DNA from 4 places in the Streptomyces sp. NPDC051664 genome. Region 4 is predicted to be linked to each of the others. Evidence: riboswitches for the same ligand, from Rfam matches in the RefSeq annotation. Region 4 holds a riboswitch; each other region holds the start of a gene.
The links. A riboswitch is a leader RNA that binds a small molecule or an ion and turns the genes downstream of it on or off. The one in region 4 is predicted to bind cyclic di-AMP.

Region 1 (4,205 bases), on a different contig from region 4:
GGCGTGGAAGTGCGCGGGCCTGGACGCGGCCGGTCTGCGGACGACGGCCGCCGCCTCGAAGATCAGCCTGGGCGGGCTGCTCAAGCACCTGGCCCTCGTGGAGGACGACGTCTTGTCCCAGAAGCTGCTCGGGCGGGAGCCGGCTCCCCCGTGGGACACGGTGGACTGGGACGCCGATCCCGACTGGGAGTGGTCCTCGGCCGCCGGGGACACCCCCGAGCAGCTCATGGCGCTCTGGCAGGACACTGCGGTCCGCTCCCGCGCCAACGTCCGGCAGGCGCTGGCCGAGCATGGCGTCGGACACCTCGCGGCGTTCACCAACTCCCGCGGGCAGTCACCCAGTCTCCGGCGTCTGCTGATCGACCTCATCGAGGAGTACGCACGCCATGTCGGACACGCCGACCTCATCCGCGAATCCATCGACGGGCTCGTCGGAGAGGACCCGCCACGATGAAACCGACACTCTCGGACAGGCCGGTTCCGGTAGCGGCGGGGTGGTGATGATGTCAGGCATGGCCCAGCCGATCTCGGATGACCAGCTCGCTATCGTCCCCGCCGACGAAGCATCGTGGGACGACCTGCAGACGATCTTCGGCACCACGGACTATCCGTCCATGTGCCAGTGCCAGCGCTTCAAGATCAGGGGCTCCCAGTGGGGTTCGGTCCCCCTGGCCGAACGTGCCGAGCGCCTGCGTGAGCAGACCGGTTGCGGAAATGCCGGTGCTCCTTCGACAAGCGGTCTCGTCGCCTATCTGGACGACGAGCCGGTCGGATGGTGCGCGATCGAGCCCCGGACGTCCTACCCCCGCCTGCTCCGCGCCCGCGTCCCCTGGACCGGACGGCAGGAGGACAGGACCGACGACAGCGTCTGGGCCGTGACCTGTTTCGTCACCCGCAAGGGCTTCCGTCTGCGCGGCATCACGTACGCACTCGCGCGCGCCACGATCGGCTTCGCGCGCGACCGCGGGGCCCGCGCGATCGAGGGCTACCCGATGATCACGCGGCCAGGGGTGGAAATCACCTGGGGCGAACTCCACGTCGGCAGCCGTGACGTTTTCGCCGACGCAGGGTTCGTCGAGGTGAGCAGGCCCACACTCAGGCGGGCCGTCATGCGGATCGACTTCTGATGGTCGCCCGCGCGCCGCTGATCGCGGCGGTCGCGTGTGCATCCATCGGGCAGAGACAGGAACGGGTGGCGAGGCCCCCTCGGACCTCGCCACCCGTCACTCCTGAACCGGCATCAACGCAACCGGGCGTCAGTACGCCCCGAACACGTTGTCGATCGAACCGTACTTGGCGGCGGCATAGTTGCACGCGGCCGTGATGTTGGCGACCGGGTCGTAGGGGTCCATCGACGTGCCGGGCACGTGGTAGGCCTTGAACGTGGGGTCGATGACCTGCAGGAGCCCCTTGGACGGCGTGCCCTTGGCGGCGTTCGAGTCCCAGTTGTTGATGGCCTTGGGATTGCCCGAGGACTCGCGCATGATGTTGCGGTGGATGCCGTCGTAGCTGCCGGGGATGCCGTGCTGCGCCATGACGGCCAGCGACTCCTTGATCCAGCCGTCGAGGTCGTTCGTGTACGTCGCGGGCTTCACGGCGGCGGGAGTGGCACTGCTCGCGGCCGGCTTGGACTCGACAGCCGCGGTCTCGGCCTTGGCACCGAGGGTCAGCTTCATGCCCGGGCTGATCAGAGCGGGGTTGGCTCCGATGACCTCGCGATTGTCCTGGTACAGCTGCTGCCAGCCGCCAGTCACGGAATGCCCAGTGGCGATCTTGTAAAGGGTGTCACCGGCTATCACGGAATAGACGGAGGGCGTAGCCTTCGCGGCGGAAATTCCCTTGGCAGGGGCCGCAGCAGGCGCCACAGTCTTTGCGACGGTGGCGACGGACTGCGCCGGCGCTGCCGAGGCAGCGGTCGCACCGATCACAGGAAGTGCGAGAGCGGCTCCGCCCGCGCCCACGGCGATGAAGCCGCGAGTCAGCGAACCGGACTTACGACGACGGTGGTTACCCGTTGCGGGCATGATGCGTTCCTCTCCGGCGCCTACGAGGTGAGCTGTCGGGTTCAGGCTGGAGTTGCCTGGCCGTATGGGAATACGGCTTCACCCCTAGCCGTTCCGGATACCGGATCGGCTGCTTACCTGGGTCCCCCGCTCCTGCCGTACGTGAGTGGTCGGATTCCCGGACGGCGGCAGGATTCGGCGTTCCATCCGGATTGACGGTGACCGTAAGCGAGAAACTCCGACCTGAACAAGCCCCCACTTTTCGATCACAATTCATTTACAAGATCGAGTCGGGGAATTATCGGCAATCCATGCCCGCCCGCGAAGCCAAATTCCTTCGCGCAGAAGGGAACCGAGCGGTACGCCGTCGCGTCCGCGGTCCCGGAAAGTGACTCTCGCCACTTAGTCCGAAAAGGGCGATTTGCCCGACAGGCAGGACCTCGGCCTGTGCGAGTCATGCATTCGCCAGCAAAGAGAGCAATTTATCTCTATTGCCAAAATTGGGACATTCGAGACATTGGCGGGCGGCCGAGCGATGCCTTCGCCTCGTCGGGGCGGACGTCCCCCCGCGGGAGGCGACAGCGCGTCACGCATCTCCACCGGCTGCGGCGCACAGGCGGCCGCACTCCGGCCAGGTCGCGCAGGCTCACACGAACGACGGTCCCGATGGGCGCAGGAGGTGCCGCACGCCTTCGGCATGGCCGTCACGGTGCGCAAACGCCCTGCCCGCCCACCGGGGCCGTCCGGAAGCGCAAGCGGCGTGCCGGCGATGGAGGGCCGGGGGCTGATCTCCGTGTCGCTCTCGCCGCGAAGCATCGCCCGGCCCACCGGCTTGCTGCATACCGGGCGTCCGGACGAGGCGCATCGTGATCGCCATCGCTAAGGGATGTCGAGGGGCTCCGGCCGGATGAACCCGACGTAGCCTTCGAAGGCTGCTGAATCGATCTTCTTCAGCTTCTCAACAAAGCGGGCGAGCTTCGCAAGATCCCTCTCTTCATCCTCTTCGGACGAGTACCCCTTGGGCCCGTCCGCTTCGCGGAGGAATCAGGAATCGGTCACACGGCAGGCCGCAGCAATGCAGCGAGACCTCTGCTCGGCGTTGCGGGACAGCTCTTGATGACAGTCGACGCCTCGGCTGCTCATGCGAACCATCCTGATCCTGCGCGTCGAAACCAGCGGTGTGCGCACGCCCGCCCCGGAAGCAATACGGTAACCCCCCACTTGCCGCCCTGCGTTGATACAGAGATCGCTGGAAGAAGGGGAAGTGCCACGGAGTCGAGAGACGCACATTCCACCACTCGACTCCTTCCACCCATAATCCTGTCCAACTCGATCGATTCATCACAGGAGACGCCGTGTTGAATCACGCCCCGTAAGTCGGAATGAGCTCGCTACCCCTTGACGCCTGCTGTGTTCCCACATTGCGCGGCCCTCGTAATCGATTCGGCCCGGCATAAATTCCGTCGCGCATCAGGTACGTTGCGACGGAGCGGGGGCAGGGTGCATTCCGGGACGGTCGAATCAGTCAATGCCCCCTGAATCCTCATCAGATTCCCTCCAGATCCACCCTGTTCACTGCATGAACGGGCAGCTGTACCGGTTGCGGACAGGAGTAGGGCTCCGGTCCAGCTGCCTCCCCTTTGCACCCCGACCCGGTTGCCCCCGGATCCGAACGACGTAGGCCTTCCGCCTAGGATCCGGATGCCTGATCATCTCTTTCCATGCGCATGCCAACGATTCACCGAAGATTCCGCCATCGGGCGTTGCTCTGGGCCGTCGCCGCGAGCCTGGCACTCACCGCCACCTCAGGAGCCCCGGCCGGGGCCGACGCCCCGGCGCCCGGCCTGTCGCAGACCCTTGACCAGATTCTCAGCGACACACGGCTGAACGGCGCCCAGGCCGGAGTCGTCGTCAGGGACGCCGAAACCGGGCAGACGCTCTATCAACGCAACGGCGACGGCCGCCTGGTGCCCGCATCCAGTACCAAGCTTCTGACGTCGACCGCGGCCATGGCGCTGCTCGGCCCCGACTACCGGTTCAGCACCGATGTACTCGCGGACGGCTCCCGCCACGGGTCCGTGGTCCGGGGCGACCTGTATCTTCGCGGCACCGGCGACCCCACGATGCTGGCCGAGGACTACGACCGGCTGGCCGCCACGGTCGCCGCATCCGGGATCCGCCGGATCACCGGCCGACTGGTCG
Region 2 (4,205 bases), on a different contig from region 4:
CCGCTTGACGGCGTTGGCCGAGCGGGCCGCCATGCCGTACGCCTCGTCGACGCGGCGCAGCGCCTGCGGGAACGTGATCTTCTCGCGCAGCGACAGGGCGTCGATCATCGCCTCGGCGCGGTCGCCGATGCCGCGCTTCGGCACGTTCAGAATGCGGCGCAGCGGGACGGTGTCCTCGGGGTTGGCGAGGACCCGGAGGTAGGCCAGGATGTCCCGGACCTCCTTGCGCTCGTAGAAGCGCACGCCGCCGACGACCTTGTAGGGCAGGCCGACGCGGATGAAGATCTCTTCGAAGACACGGGACTGTGCGTTCGTCCGGTAGAAGATGGCGACATCGCCCGCCTTGGCGTCGCCCGCGTCGGTCAGCCGGTCGATCTCGTCGGCGACGAACTGCGCCTCGTCGTGCTCGGTGTCGGCGACATAGCCGGTGATCCGGGCGCCCTCGCCCGCGTTCGTCCAGAGGTTCTTGGGGCGGCGGCTCTCGTTGCGTTCGATGACCGCGTTGGCCGCGGAGAGGATCGTCTGCGTGGAGCGGTAGTTCTGCTCCAGCAGGATCGTTGTCGCGTTCGGGTAGTCCTCCTCGAACTGGAGGATGTTGCGGATGGTCGCACCGCGGAAGGCGTAGATCGACTGGTCCGCGTCACCCACGACGCACAGCTCGGCGGGGGCGTCGGCCGGTCCGGCCGGGCCCACCAGTTCGCGTACGAGCGTGTACTGCGCGTGGTTGGTGTCCTGGTACTCGTCGACGAGGACGTGCCGGAAGCGGCGGCGGTAGTGCTCGGCGACATCGGGGAACGCCTGGAGCAGGTGGACCGTCGTCATGATGATGTCGTCGAAGTCCAGTGCGTTGGCCTCGCGCAGCCGGGACTGGTACATCGCGTAGGCCTGGGCGAGCGTCTTCTCGAAGCCGTCCGCGGCCTGCCCGGCGAAGGTCTCCTCGTCGATCAGCTCGTTCTTCAGGTTCGAGACCTTCGCCGTGAACGACTTCGGCGGGAAGCGCTTCGGATCGAGGTCCAGATCGCGGCAGACCAGGGCCATCAGCCGCTTGGAGTCGGCGGCGTCGTAGATCGAGAACGACGAGGTGAAGCCGAGCTTCTTCGACTCGCGGCGCAGGATCCGTACGCAGGCGCTGTGGAACGTCATGACCCACATGGCGTTGGCGCGCGGTCCGACGAGCTGCTCGACGCGCTCCTTCATCTCGCCCGCGGCCTTGTTGGTGAAGGTGATCGCCAGGATCTGGCCGGGGTGCACCCCGCGCTCGGCCAGCAGATGGGCGATGCGGTGGGTGAGCACCCGGGTCTTGCCGGAGCCGGCCCCGGCGACGATGAGCAGCGGCGACCCAGCGTGCACGACGGCGGCGCGCTGCTCGGTGTTCAACCCGTCGAGCAGGGCGGCAGCGTCGATGACGGGGCGGTGGGCGCCGTCCCGGTAGTACGCGTCCCTGGGCGGCGGGGGCACGTCGAACACGCCCGCGAAGAGGTTCTCCGGCACCGCTTCGGGTGCGGAGTCCTCGGGGGGCGGCGGGGGCTCTTCCTCCGAGTGCTGGAGGCCGGCCAGGAAGCTGTCGTCAAAGAGGCTGCTCATCGCTTGACGAGTCTAGGCCGCCGCACCGACACCGTGCGGCCGCATGGCGAACCGCACCCGGCGCACGGGCACATACGGAGAGCGCACAGCCACACCGCGTAAGGGAGGAGGGGTCGCCCGGCCCGCATCCCCATCCCCGTCGCCAAGGTCACGAAAATGTATCGGGCATATCGAACATCAACCTTCACAGCAGCACCACGGGTTGGCTAGCGTGCTCGGTCGGGCGGCCCGTACCCCCTGAGGCGAACCACGCCGAGCGGGCTCCCGCGCCGAATCCGGGCTGCCCTCGCGGAAGTTCGGAGCCGGGGACCCACACGCATCACCGGGGTGAATCGGTCCATATCTACACATCCGGACCGTAGGGCAGCCTTCCGTTCCGCCCGAACCCGACAGCTAACCCGGTAGGCGGTCCACGGAAGGAGATGCCGGCCTTGGCGTCGCATCGCAAACCGCGCACCCGGGTGCGCTCCACCACGCCCGCCGTCGGGCTCACGACGGCCGCCCTGGCGGGTGTGACCCTGCTCTCCACGCAGAGCGCCACGGCCGCCCCGGCCTCGCCGAAGCCCAGCATCGAGGACGTACAGAAGAAGGTCGACGACCTCTACCGGCAGGCGGGCACCGCGACCCAGCAGTACAACCAGGCGAAGGAGGCCTCCGCCGCACAGCGGGGCAAGGTCGACGCGCTGCTGGACGAAGTCGCAAAGCGTGCCGACAAGCTGAACGATGCGCGCAGGACGCTCGGAAACTACGCGGCGGCGCAGTACCGCACCGGCTCCATCGCACCGAGCGCCACCTTCTTCCTGGCCGACGACCCGCAGTCGTACTTCGACCAGAACCAGCTGATGGCACGGATGGCGGGCCGGCAGCAGAAGGCGGTCACGGACTTCCGTACGCAGCAGGCCGCGGCGTCGAAGAAGCGCGCCGAGGCGACGAAGAGCCTGGAGACGCTCACCGAGTCGCAGGCCACGCTGCGGACCAGCAAGGAGAACGTCCAGAAGAAGCTGGGCGAGGCCCGCGCGATGCTGTCGAAGCTGACGGCCGAGGAGAAGGCGCGGCTCGCGGCGCTGGAGCGCAAGAAGGAAGCGGAGGCCAAGCGCAAGGCCGAGGAGCTGGCCCGTCAGCAGGCAGCCGCCAAGGCCGAGGCGGACCGCAAGGCCGAGGAGGCCGCGAAGCAGGCCGGAACGGGCGGCGATACGGGAACGGCGACCGGATCGGACAGCAGCGCCACCACGAAGGCCGACAAGGTCCTCACCTTCGCCCGCGCCCAGTTGGGCAAGCCGTACGTCTGGGGCGCGACGGGTCCGTCGTCTTACGACTGCTCGGGGCTGACCCAGGCCGCCTGGAAGGCGGCAGGCGTCGACATCCCCCGTACCACCTGGGACCAGGTGGAGATCGGCACACGGATCGCGACGGCGGATCTGCAGCCGGGCGACCTCGTCTTCTTCTACGACGACATCAGCCACGTCGGCATCTACAAGGGCGACGGCATGATGATCCACGCTCCGAAGCCGGGCGCGAACGTCCGCGAGGAGTCGATCTACTACATGCCGATCTACGGCAGCGTGCGGCCCGCGTAGCCGCGGCCCCGGACAGCAACGAGCCCCCGCCGGAAGGATCCGGCGGGGGCTCGCGCCATGAAGGACAGGGACCGGCCCGGGCGGCAGCGGTCGGCTCAGGTCCAGAGTGTCGCGATGAAGATGTTGGCGACCGTCAGCCCGCCGACCGCCGCGAAGGCGCCCTTCTCGACCTTCTCCTCGTCCCGCTTGACGTACACCAGCGCGAGGATCACGACCAGGACCGCCAGCTTCACACCGATCTTGATGTTGTTGACCGGCTGGTCGTCCGCCTGGTTGAGCCCGACCAGTGCGATACCGGTGACCAGCATGGTCAGCGCACCGTGCAGCATCGCCGGGACGAAGCGGGCCGTGCCCGCCCCCATCGCCTTCATCTGGGTCAGGAAGCCGCCCAGGAGTGCGGCGATACCGATGATGTGCAGCGCGACGAAGACATTGATGAGTACGTCCATGGGGCCGCAGCCTAGCCGGGGCCATAGCACCGCTCTCCGGCGAGGTGGGGGCTCCTTGGTGTTTCACTTATATCTGCACCAATTGCCTGACTTTGGTGCGTTTTCTCCGATCACTTGATGACATCGCCGCGCCAAATTCGGGCAATAGCCGTCATTACGACTCTTCCTCGTGCCCCGGGTTTAGCGTCCCTATCCAGGTGACCGGCTTCACCGGCGCTCCGCACCCGGGCGGCGGCCCGGTCACCCCGCCGAAGAGTCCGGCGGCGCGCGGCTCCCCCTGCCGGCGTCGCCGCCGGACCTCCGCGGGCCCGCCGGTAGGCCCCGACGGGCAGTCGACAGCAAGGAGCCCCGCCCCCGTGGCAGCGCATCGGAAACCCAAGCAGCGCCCGTGTACCGGCTCTGCTGCCCGCACCGCAGCCACCCTCGCGTTCGCCGGGGCCGCAACCGCTGCCGCCCTGCCGGGCGCCGCACACGCCGATCCGCAGCTCACCCCCGCCCAGGTCAAGGCCAAGGTGGACCGGCTGTACCACGAGGCGGAGGTCGCCACCGAGCAGTACAACGGCGCGAAGGAGAAGGCGACCGCCACCGTCAAGTC
Region 3 (4,205 bases), on a different contig from region 4:
GGCGTGCCGTGGTGCGCGGCGGGGCCTGGTGGTTCGTCCGTGCGCTGCCGTTTCTGATGATCGTCGGTGGGCTCGTGTTCGACTACCTCAGCCCACCGCCCTTCACCGCCGTGCCGATGTTCGTGGCCGCTCCGTTGATCGCCGCACCGTTCTTCTCGCTGCCCAGCACCGTCCTTACCGGCGTCGCCGCGATTTTCTCGATCCTCGCACTGAGGTTGTCCAGCGGCACTCTGCTGCACATCGTGCCGTCCATCGAGCTCTCCACCGTGATCACGGTCTCGGCCCTCGCCGTCGTCATCAACCAGGTCGTACGCCGCAGCAACGAGCAGCTGGCTTCGGCGCGGGTCATCGCGGAGACCGCCATGCGGGCCGTGCTGCCGACGCCGTCCGAGCGGATCGGGGGGCTCCATGTCGCCGCGCGGTACGAGGCGGCCCAGGCGGATGAATTCGTCGGTGGCGACCTGTTCGCCGTGGCGGAGAGCTCGTACGGCGTACGGCTCGTGGTCGGGGACGTGCGGGGCAAAGGGCTTGAAGCGGTCGGGACGGTGGCGGTGGTCATCGGCGCGTTCCGGGAGGCCGCCGAGCAGGAGGATTCGCTGGAGGGTGTGGCGCGGAGGCTGGAGCGGGCGCTGGCGCGGGAGGGGGCGAGGCAGGGCGGGATCGATCCGGTCGAAGGCTTCGTCACCGCCGTGCTCGCCGAGATCCCGCCCGGTGCGGCCGAGGTGCGGATCGTCAACCGCGGCCACCCCGAGCCGCTGCTGCTCCACCCCGACGGCTCACTGGACGTGTTGTCGCCGACGGTGCCTGCGCTGCCGCTCGGCATGGACCTGGGGGTGTGGACGGACCGGGCCGACGTGTGGGAGCTGGCCGCCGGGATGACGCTGCTCGCGTACACGGACGGACTCTCCGAGGCGCGCGACGTCCAGGGGGTCTTCTACGATCCCGCGGCCAGGTTGCGCGGGCGGATCTTTCCCGGGCCCGAGGAGCTGCTGTCCGCGCTGGCCGACGACGTACGGCTGCACACCGGCGGCAGGTCCACCGACGACATGGCGCTGCTCGCGGTCGCACGTCCCGCGCAGGGGCAGCCGAAGCGGCGCAGGACTGTGAAGATCGTGGGCCGGGATGCGAGTGAGGAAGGGCTGAGTCGGTGAAGCGGCTTCGCAGGGCGATGCCACCGTGCGTAACCGAAAGGCCTCGCTCCGCATAACATTTGATGCAACGTCAGAAAACGGGTGGTGGTCGAGTGGCGATCAACTCGCCCGTTTCCGCCCGATTGTGTCCCGTAAAGTCCAGGCCAAAGCCGTTAACGATCAGTGGGAACGGCTTGGAATCGGAGCCGTCCGTCTATTAACGTTCGATAACGCAGCGCGGTTGTCCCAGCCGTCGTCAGTGGCGGCACCGTGCGCGAGCGCCGAATTCCGCAAGGGAACCGGGGAACCACCTACATGGGGTGAATCGGACACCTGTGTCTCGTGAGAGGCAGAGGGATCCGTAGGAGACCTTCCTGCTCCGAACCCGTCAGCTAACCCGGTAGGCGAGAAGGAAGGAAAGGAGTGCGCCCCCGTGGCGTCCAACAAGCCTGCCCCCGAAGCCCCCTCCCGGTTCGGCTCCGACTTCACGACCGAGTACGGAACCGAGCAGCGAACCGATTTCGGCGCCGAGTTCACCACTGAGTTCGCGACCGAAGGTTTCGGTGAGACCGACCGGGCGTGGGAGGAATGGAACCCCACCGAGGAGTCCGTCCGCCCCGTACGCGGCAGGCACCGCGTCGTCAAGCAGCGCAACGGGCTCGCCCGCAGCTCCACGGTGCTCGGAGTCGGCGTCATCGCGGCCGTGGGCGCGGGTGGCATGGCCACCGCGCAGAGCAAGCCGCCGGTCTCCATCTCCCTTCCCGACTCCCTCGCGGACAACCTCCCCGACGCCAAGTCCCTTCCCGGCGTAGGCGCCCTGTTCTCCGACGAGTCCGCCACCGACCAGGCGAAGTCCGCGGCTGCCACCGCCCCGCTCACCAGTGCCGGCATCACCACCGCCGAGGCCGAGCAGGGCACCACCGACGCCGGCGAGGCGCTGCGAGCCCGCATCCTCCAGCAGGCCGAGCAGCAGCAGAACGCCGCCGAAGCGGAGATCAAGGCCGCTGAGGAGAAGTCCGCGGCGGAGAAGGCCGCCGCCGAGGCCAAGGCGAAGCAGGACGTCGCAGAGGCCAAGGCCGCCGCCGAGAAGAAGAAGGCGGAGGAAGCGGCAAAGGCGAAGGCCGAGGCCGCACGGCTTGCCAAGCTCGCCGCCTCCTACGCCATCCCCACCTCCTCGTACACGATCACCTCGACCTTCGGTGAAGCCGGTTCGATGTGGTCCTCCGGCTACCACACCGGCCTCGACTTCGCGGCGCCGACCGGCACCCCGATCAAGGCCGTCCACACCGGCACCGTCAAGTCGGCGGGCTGGTCCGGTTCGTACGGCTACCGCACGGTCCTGGAGCTCGAGGACGGTACGGAGCTGTGGTTCTGCCACCAGTCGTCGATCGACGTCAGCGTCGGCCAGAAGGTCACCACCGGTGAAACCATCGGCCGTGTCGGAGCCACCGGCAACGTGACCGGACCCCACCTCCACCTCGAGGTCCACACCCCGGACGGCACCGGCATCGACCCGATGACCTGGCTGCGCGACAAGGGCCTCACCGTCTGAGCCCGCGCCGGTTCTCCGGCCCCTCGAACCCGGCGGTCCTGACGCCCCCCCCGACGTCAGGGCTGCCGGTCCGCTGTCACCCGGTACTTGCGACGCCGGTGCGGATGCCCGTGCGGACCCACTTTCATCCCCCGGTACGGAATAGCCGGGGCGGCGGAGTCCGTTGATCCATTTATGACTTCTCTTCGTAAGCTCGGCTCTTCCGACCTCCAGGTCTTCCCGCTCGCGCTCGGTGGCAACGTCTTCGGCTGGACCGCCGACGAGACGCAGTCGTTCGCCGTACTCGACGCGTACGTCGCGGCGGGCGGCAATTTCCTGGACACCGCTGACGCGTACTCCGCGTGGATCCCCGGCAACGAGGGCGGCGAGTCGGAGACGGTCATCGGCAAGTGGCTCGCCGCACGCTCCAACCGTTCCGACATCGTCGTCGCCACCAAGGTCGGCGCCCACCCCGCGTACAAGGGGCTCTCCGCCGCCACCATCAAGGCCGCGGCCGAGGAGTCGCTGCGCCGGCTGGGCACCGACCACATCGACCTCTACTACACGCACTTCGACGACGAGACCGTCCCGGTCGAGGAGATCATCACCGCCCTCGACCAGCTGGTGAAGGACGGCAAGGTGCGCGAGATCGCCGCCTCCAACATCAGCCCGGAGCGGCTCCAGGCGTCCTTGGACTTCTCCGAGCGCGAGGGGCTCGCCCGTTACGTCGCCCTGCAGCCGCACTACAACCTCGTCTCCCGCGACACGTACGAGGGTGAGCTCCAGGAGACGGCCGCCCGCGCCGGGCTCGCCGCCGTCCCGTACTTCGCCCTGGCCTCGGGCTTCCTCACCGGCAAGTACCGTCCGGGTGCGTCGGTGGAGAGCGCGCGGGCCGAGAAGGCCGGCCAGTACCTGGCGTCGGAGCGCGGCCAGAAGGTCCTGGCCGCACTCGACAAGGTCGCCAAGGAGCGCGGCGCCGAGGTCGCGACCGTCGCCCTGGCCTGGCTCGCCGCCCGTCCGACCGTCGCCGCGCCGATCGCCTCGGCCCGTACGGTCGAGCAGGTGCCCGCCCTGGTGGCGGTGGCCGACCTTCAGCTGACCGAACAGGAGCTGGCGGAGCTCACCGAGGCATCGGCCTGAGCCCTCACCAGGAGCGCGGCGGCGGGACGCTGCCGTACGGCGGCCGGGCATACGGCTGCTGGGCGTGGGGTGGCAGATACGGGTTCGGGCGGTAGCCGCCGTACTGCGGGTGCGGGGCCGGCCCCACAGGTATGTACCGGGGGCGCAGGCGGCCCGTTGCCTGCGCCGCGTACGTCAGCGCGGGTCCGGCCACCTCCCTGCGCTGCCAGAGATGGTGCAACAGCTCCAGCTCGCGTGCCACGAAGTCCGGGTCCGCGGCCCCGCGGCGGGCCCGGCGGCGCAGGAACGCCAGTGACGTCGCGAACGACTCGTACTCGGCGACCGCACGGGCGGCAGCCCCGCCGCGCGCCTTGGCCTGCGCCTTGGCATGCCTTCGGACCTGCGCTGCGACCCGGCTGCTGCCG
Region 4 (4,205 bases):
CTGGCAGCTGGCCCACGTCGTTCCGGACGCCGAAAGCCTGCGGCCGGTGCTCTACAACTCCTGGGAGGCCACCGGCTTCGACGTCGCGGAGGACCAGCAGCGCGCCCTGGCCGTGCGCGCCGCAGCGATGGGCGTCGAACTGTTCGTGGTGGACGACGCGTGGTTCGGGCAGCGCACCAGCGACCGGGCGGGACTCGGCGACTGGACCCCGAACCCCGAGCGCTTCCCCGGCGGGCTGAAACCGCTCGCCGACGAAGTGCACGCGCTCGGCATGCAGTTCGGCATCTGGGTCGAACCGGAGATGGTGAACGCCGACAGCGACCTGTACCGCGCGCACCCTGACTGGGTGCAGCACTTTCCCGGGCGGACCTGCACGGAGTTCCGTAATCAGCTGGTGCTCAATCTGGCCCGGACCGATGTGCAGAACCATCTGTGGGAACAGCTCGACTCACTGCTCTCCAGCGCCCCGATCGACTATGTGAAATGGGACTTCAACCGCTGCTTCACCGATGCGGGCTGGCCGGGCGAGGAGTATCCGCAGAAGCTCTGGATCGAGCATGTGGATGCGCTGTACGCGCTGATCGACCGGCTGCGGGCGGCTCACCCCGGTGTCGCCTTCGAGTCCTGCTCGGGCGGCGGCGGCAGGATCGATCTGGGCATCCTCGCCCGTACCGACCAGGTGTGGACCTCCGACAACACCGACCCGCTGGACCGGCTCGCCATCCAGGAGGGCTTCGGGCAGATCCATCCGGCTCGAGTGATGGCCGCCTGGGTCACCGACAGCCCGAACGTCCAGCTCAACAGCAGGGTGAGCTCGCTGCGCTTCCGCTTCGTGAGCGCGATGGCCGGGGTGCTCGGGGTCGGCGGAGACCTTACCGAGTGGAGCGACGAAGAGCTCGCCGAGGCCCGGGGCTGGGTGGACCTGTACAAGGAGATCCGCCCGGTGGTGCAGCACGGGGCGCTGTACCGGCTGCGTGCGCCGCGCGGCGGGCTCAGCGCCGTGCAGTACACGCACGGTGACGAAACCGTGGTGCTCGTGTGGCTGGAGGCACAGAGGTACGGGGAGCTGCCGCCGGTCCTGCGGCTGCGCGGACTCGACCCCACGGCGACCTACACCTGTTTGGACACCGGGGCCGTCCACCACGGTTCCGTGCTGCTGCATCACGGCCTGCGCACCGGCCTGCGGGGGGACCTGGACGCGAAGGTGCTGAGGCTCCGCCGCGAATGATGTTCATGACATGTCCGCATTGAGGCATTTAGTAGAACATGTCCTGCTTATGCGGGAGATGAGGGGCCTCTCGTGAGCGGGATCATATCCGTGACGGTGCGTGGTGGCGCGGCGGCCGGGTAATCCGTACACCGCGCCGAAAGCCAAGATCCGTAATCCACGGAGTGTGACCGGAATTCCGCGCCGATTTCCCGGCGCGGATTCCGGCACGCAACCGATGGCTTGTTCTGCTCGTCCTCACTCGTTTACGGTCACCGTCAATCCGGACGGACCGCCTAATCCTGCCGCCGACCGGAATTCGCACCCACTCATCGTGTGGCAGGAGCGGGGGAACCAGGTAAGCCGCCGACCGGAGAAATCCGGCCGGCTCGGGGTGAAGTCGCACTTCATGCGACCGGGCATCTCCAGCCCGAACCCGACAGCTCACCTCGTAGGCGCCGGAGAGGAAATTCTTCATGCCCATATCGGGTAAGCACCGTCGTCCGAAGTCCAGCACCATCGCTCGTGGCGTTGCCGCCGCCGGCGCCGGCGGGGCCGTCATCGCCCTCCCGCTGCTCGGTGCCACCGGTGCCCACGCCGCGGAGCAGGCCGCCCCCGCCGCGCACTCTGCCGCCGCCCCGGCCGCCCCGGTCGCGAAGAAGCAGGCCGAGACCCGGACGTACTCCGTCGTCGCCGGCGACTACCTGGCGAAGATCGCCACCGACAACAAGGTCGAGGGTGGCTGGGAGAAGCTGTACCAGGACAACCGCGAGGTCATCGGCGGCAACCCGAGCCTGATCGTCCCGGGCATGAAGCTGACCCTCGGCGGCTCCGCCGCGGCCACCGGCAACACGCAGGCCGTCCCGGCTCCGTCGAAGGCTCCGGTGGCCACCAAGCCCGCGGCCGCCCCTTCGGCCGCCCCGAGCAGCAGCTCCGGCTACGTCTCCCCGGTCCCGGGCAAGCACACCACCAACTACCGCGCCTCCGGTGCCAACTGGTCCAGTGGCAGCCACACCGGCATCGACTTCCCGGTCTTCACAGGCACCAGCGTGAAGGTGATCACCTCCGGCACCGTCGTCACCGCCGGCTGGGGTGGCGCGTACGGCAACGAGGTCGTCGTCAAGCACGCCGACGGCCACTACTCGCAGTACGGCCACCTGTCCGCGCTCTCCGTCTCGGTGGGCCAGACCGTCTCCGTCGGCCAGCAGATCGGCCTCTCCGGTGCCACCGGCAACGTCACCGGCCCGCACCTCCACTTCGAGGTCCGCACCGGCCCCGCGTACGGCTCGGACATCGACCCGGTCGCCTTCCTGGCTTCACACGGAATCTCCGTCTGATCGGATCCGGTCAGGCCTGATCCGAACGGCTTGTTGATGGGGCGGTGCGCGGCGGCGCACCGCCCCTTCACTTATTCCCTCTTTACTAAAACCTGACCGGGTGGTCTATCTCACCTCCCGTCAACCCCTTATTACGGTCGCGTAGGTCACATTCGTCAGTGCAGGATGTGCCCTTGTGGCAGACGATTCGAGAAAAAATCAACGTGGCGTCAACAACCGGCATGGCGCCATCGGGTCGTACGCAGCGATTGGCGACAGCTTCACCGAGGGGGTCGGTGACCCGGGCCCGGACGGAACCTTCGTCGGCTGGGCAGACCGTTTCGCTGTACTCCTCGCGGACCAGCTCCCCGACCCCGACGCAGCGACGAACACCGATGGTTCCGCCGGTTCGGCTCACGGGAACTTCCGGTACGCCAATCTCGCCGTACGCGGACGCCTCCTCGACCAGATAGTCGAGGAACAGGTGCCGCGCGCCAAGCAGCTCGCCCCCGACCTGGTGAGCTTCTGCGCGGGCGGCAATGACATCATCCGGCCCGGCACCGACCCCGACGACGTGGCCGAACGCTTCGAGCGCGCGGTCGCCGACCTGACCCGGTCGGTCGGCACCGTCATGGTCACGACCGGCTTCGACACCCGCGGCGTGCCCGTGCTGCGCCATCTGCGCGGCAAGATCGCCACCTACACCGCCCATGTGCGGTCCATCGCCGACCGCTACGACTGCCCGGTCCTCGACCTGTGGTCGCTGCGGTCCGTGCAGGACCGGCGCGCCTGGGACGACGACCGGCTCCATCTGTCGCCCGAGGGACACACCCGGGTCGCGCTGCGCGCCGCCCAGGTCCTCGCCCTCGATGTGCCGGCCGACCCCGACCAGGAGTGGCCCCCACAGGCGCAGCGCGGCACGCTCGAGGTGCGGCGCGACGACATCCACTGGGCACGCGAATATCTGGTGCCGTGGATCGGACGGCGGCTGCGCGGCGAGTCCTCCGGTGACCACGTCGAGGCGAAGCGGCCCGACCTGCTGCCGCTGTAACCGGCGCGGTGTCCACTTCGGCCGGACGGGCCTGTTCGCCGAGGCCCGTCACCTCGGGCGGAATGACTCTGTACCTGATCATCATCTGGGTTACCTGTCCGAGCGTAGTGGCGGTCGCAGGCATGGGAAGGCACCTGGGGAGACGGGGAGAAGACGCGAGACGTCAGGGGCTGACGGAAGCGGAGCGACTGCCGGTCAGGCTGTCAGTGTCTCCTGGTCGATGCCCAGCTCGCGGGCGAGCGCCTCGTCGGTCCACGCCAGCATCGTGGCCCGGGAGAGCGGGCCGGCGTACGACGTCATCTGGACGGCCAGACCGTCCAGCAGCGCGGTCAGCCGCCAGGCCACGGACATCGGATCGTCGCAGTGGAACTCCCCCGCGGCGGCCCCTTCTTCGAGGACCTCGGCCAGTTCGGCCTTCCACTGCTGGTCGAGATCGCCGGCCACATTGCGCAGCGCCGGATCGCGCAACGAAGCCGCCCAGCCCTCGATCCACAGCCGCCACCCCTTGGCCTGCCCGGTCGGCGCGTACCAGCGGACGGCGGCGCGCAGCCTCCGTACCGCACTGGTGCGGCGGCTGAGGAGCTTGCGCAGATGGGCCAGGTCGGCCTCGGCCGCATGCGCGAAGGCGGCC

Region 1: another riboswitch for cyclic di-AMP. It lies ahead of ACIA8E_RS25170 (transglycosylase SLT domain-containing protein); the one in region 4 lies ahead of ACIA8E_RS33010 (M23 family metallopeptidase).
Region 2: another riboswitch for cyclic di-AMP. It lies ahead of ACIA8E_RS16455 (NlpC/P60 family protein); the one in region 4 lies ahead of ACIA8E_RS33010 (M23 family metallopeptidase).
Region 3: another riboswitch for cyclic di-AMP. It lies ahead of ACIA8E_RS15205 (M23 family metallopeptidase); the one in region 4 lies ahead of ACIA8E_RS33010 (M23 family metallopeptidase).

The regions. Positions count from the first base shown of each region.
Region 1 is NZ_JBITCU010000014.1:103,131-107,335, forward strand. Features, by position in the region: gene ACIA8E_RS25160 (DinB family protein) at 1-454, shown strand, start outside; gene ACIA8E_RS25165 (GNAT family N-acetyltransferase) at 513-1,127, shown strand; gene ACIA8E_RS25170 (transglycosylase SLT domain-containing protein) at 1,257-2,024, opposite strand; cyclic di-AMP (ydaO/yuaA leader) riboswitch at 2,029-2,214, opposite strand; gene dacB (D-alanyl-D-alanine carboxypeptidase/D-alanyl-D-alanine-endopeptidase) at 3,725-4,205, shown strand, end outside.
Region 2 is NZ_JBITCU010000007.1:232,602-236,806, reverse strand. Features, by position in the region: gene pcrA (DNA helicase PcrA) at 1-1,584, opposite strand, end outside; cyclic di-AMP (ydaO/yuaA leader) riboswitch at 1,842-2,008, shown strand; gene ACIA8E_RS16455 (NlpC/P60 family protein) at 2,007-3,161, shown strand; gene ACIA8E_RS16450 (hypothetical protein) at 3,257-3,610, opposite strand; gene ACIA8E_RS16445 (NlpC/P60 family protein) at 3,967-4,205, shown strand, end outside.
Region 3 is NZ_JBITCU010000006.1:365,982-370,186, forward strand. Features, by position in the region: gene ACIA8E_RS15200 (PP2C family protein-serine/threonine phosphatase) at 1-1,151, shown strand, start outside; cyclic di-AMP (ydaO/yuaA leader) riboswitch at 1,400-1,552, shown strand; gene ACIA8E_RS15205 (M23 family metallopeptidase) at 1,564-2,682, shown strand; gene ACIA8E_RS15210 (aldo/keto reductase) at 2,857-3,801, shown strand; gene ACIA8E_RS15215 (PrsW family intramembrane metalloprotease) at 3,806-4,205, opposite strand, start outside.
Region 4 is NZ_JBITCU010000028.1:6,256-10,460, forward strand. Features, by position in the region: gene ACIA8E_RS33005 (alpha-galactosidase) at 1-1,228, shown strand, start outside; cyclic di-AMP (ydaO/yuaA leader) riboswitch at 1,520-1,680, shown strand; gene ACIA8E_RS33010 (M23 family metallopeptidase) at 1,684-2,544, shown strand; gene ACIA8E_RS33015 (SGNH/GDSL hydrolase family protein) at 2,720-3,574, shown strand; gene ACIA8E_RS33020 (TetR/AcrR family transcriptional regulator) at 3,770-4,205, opposite strand, start outside.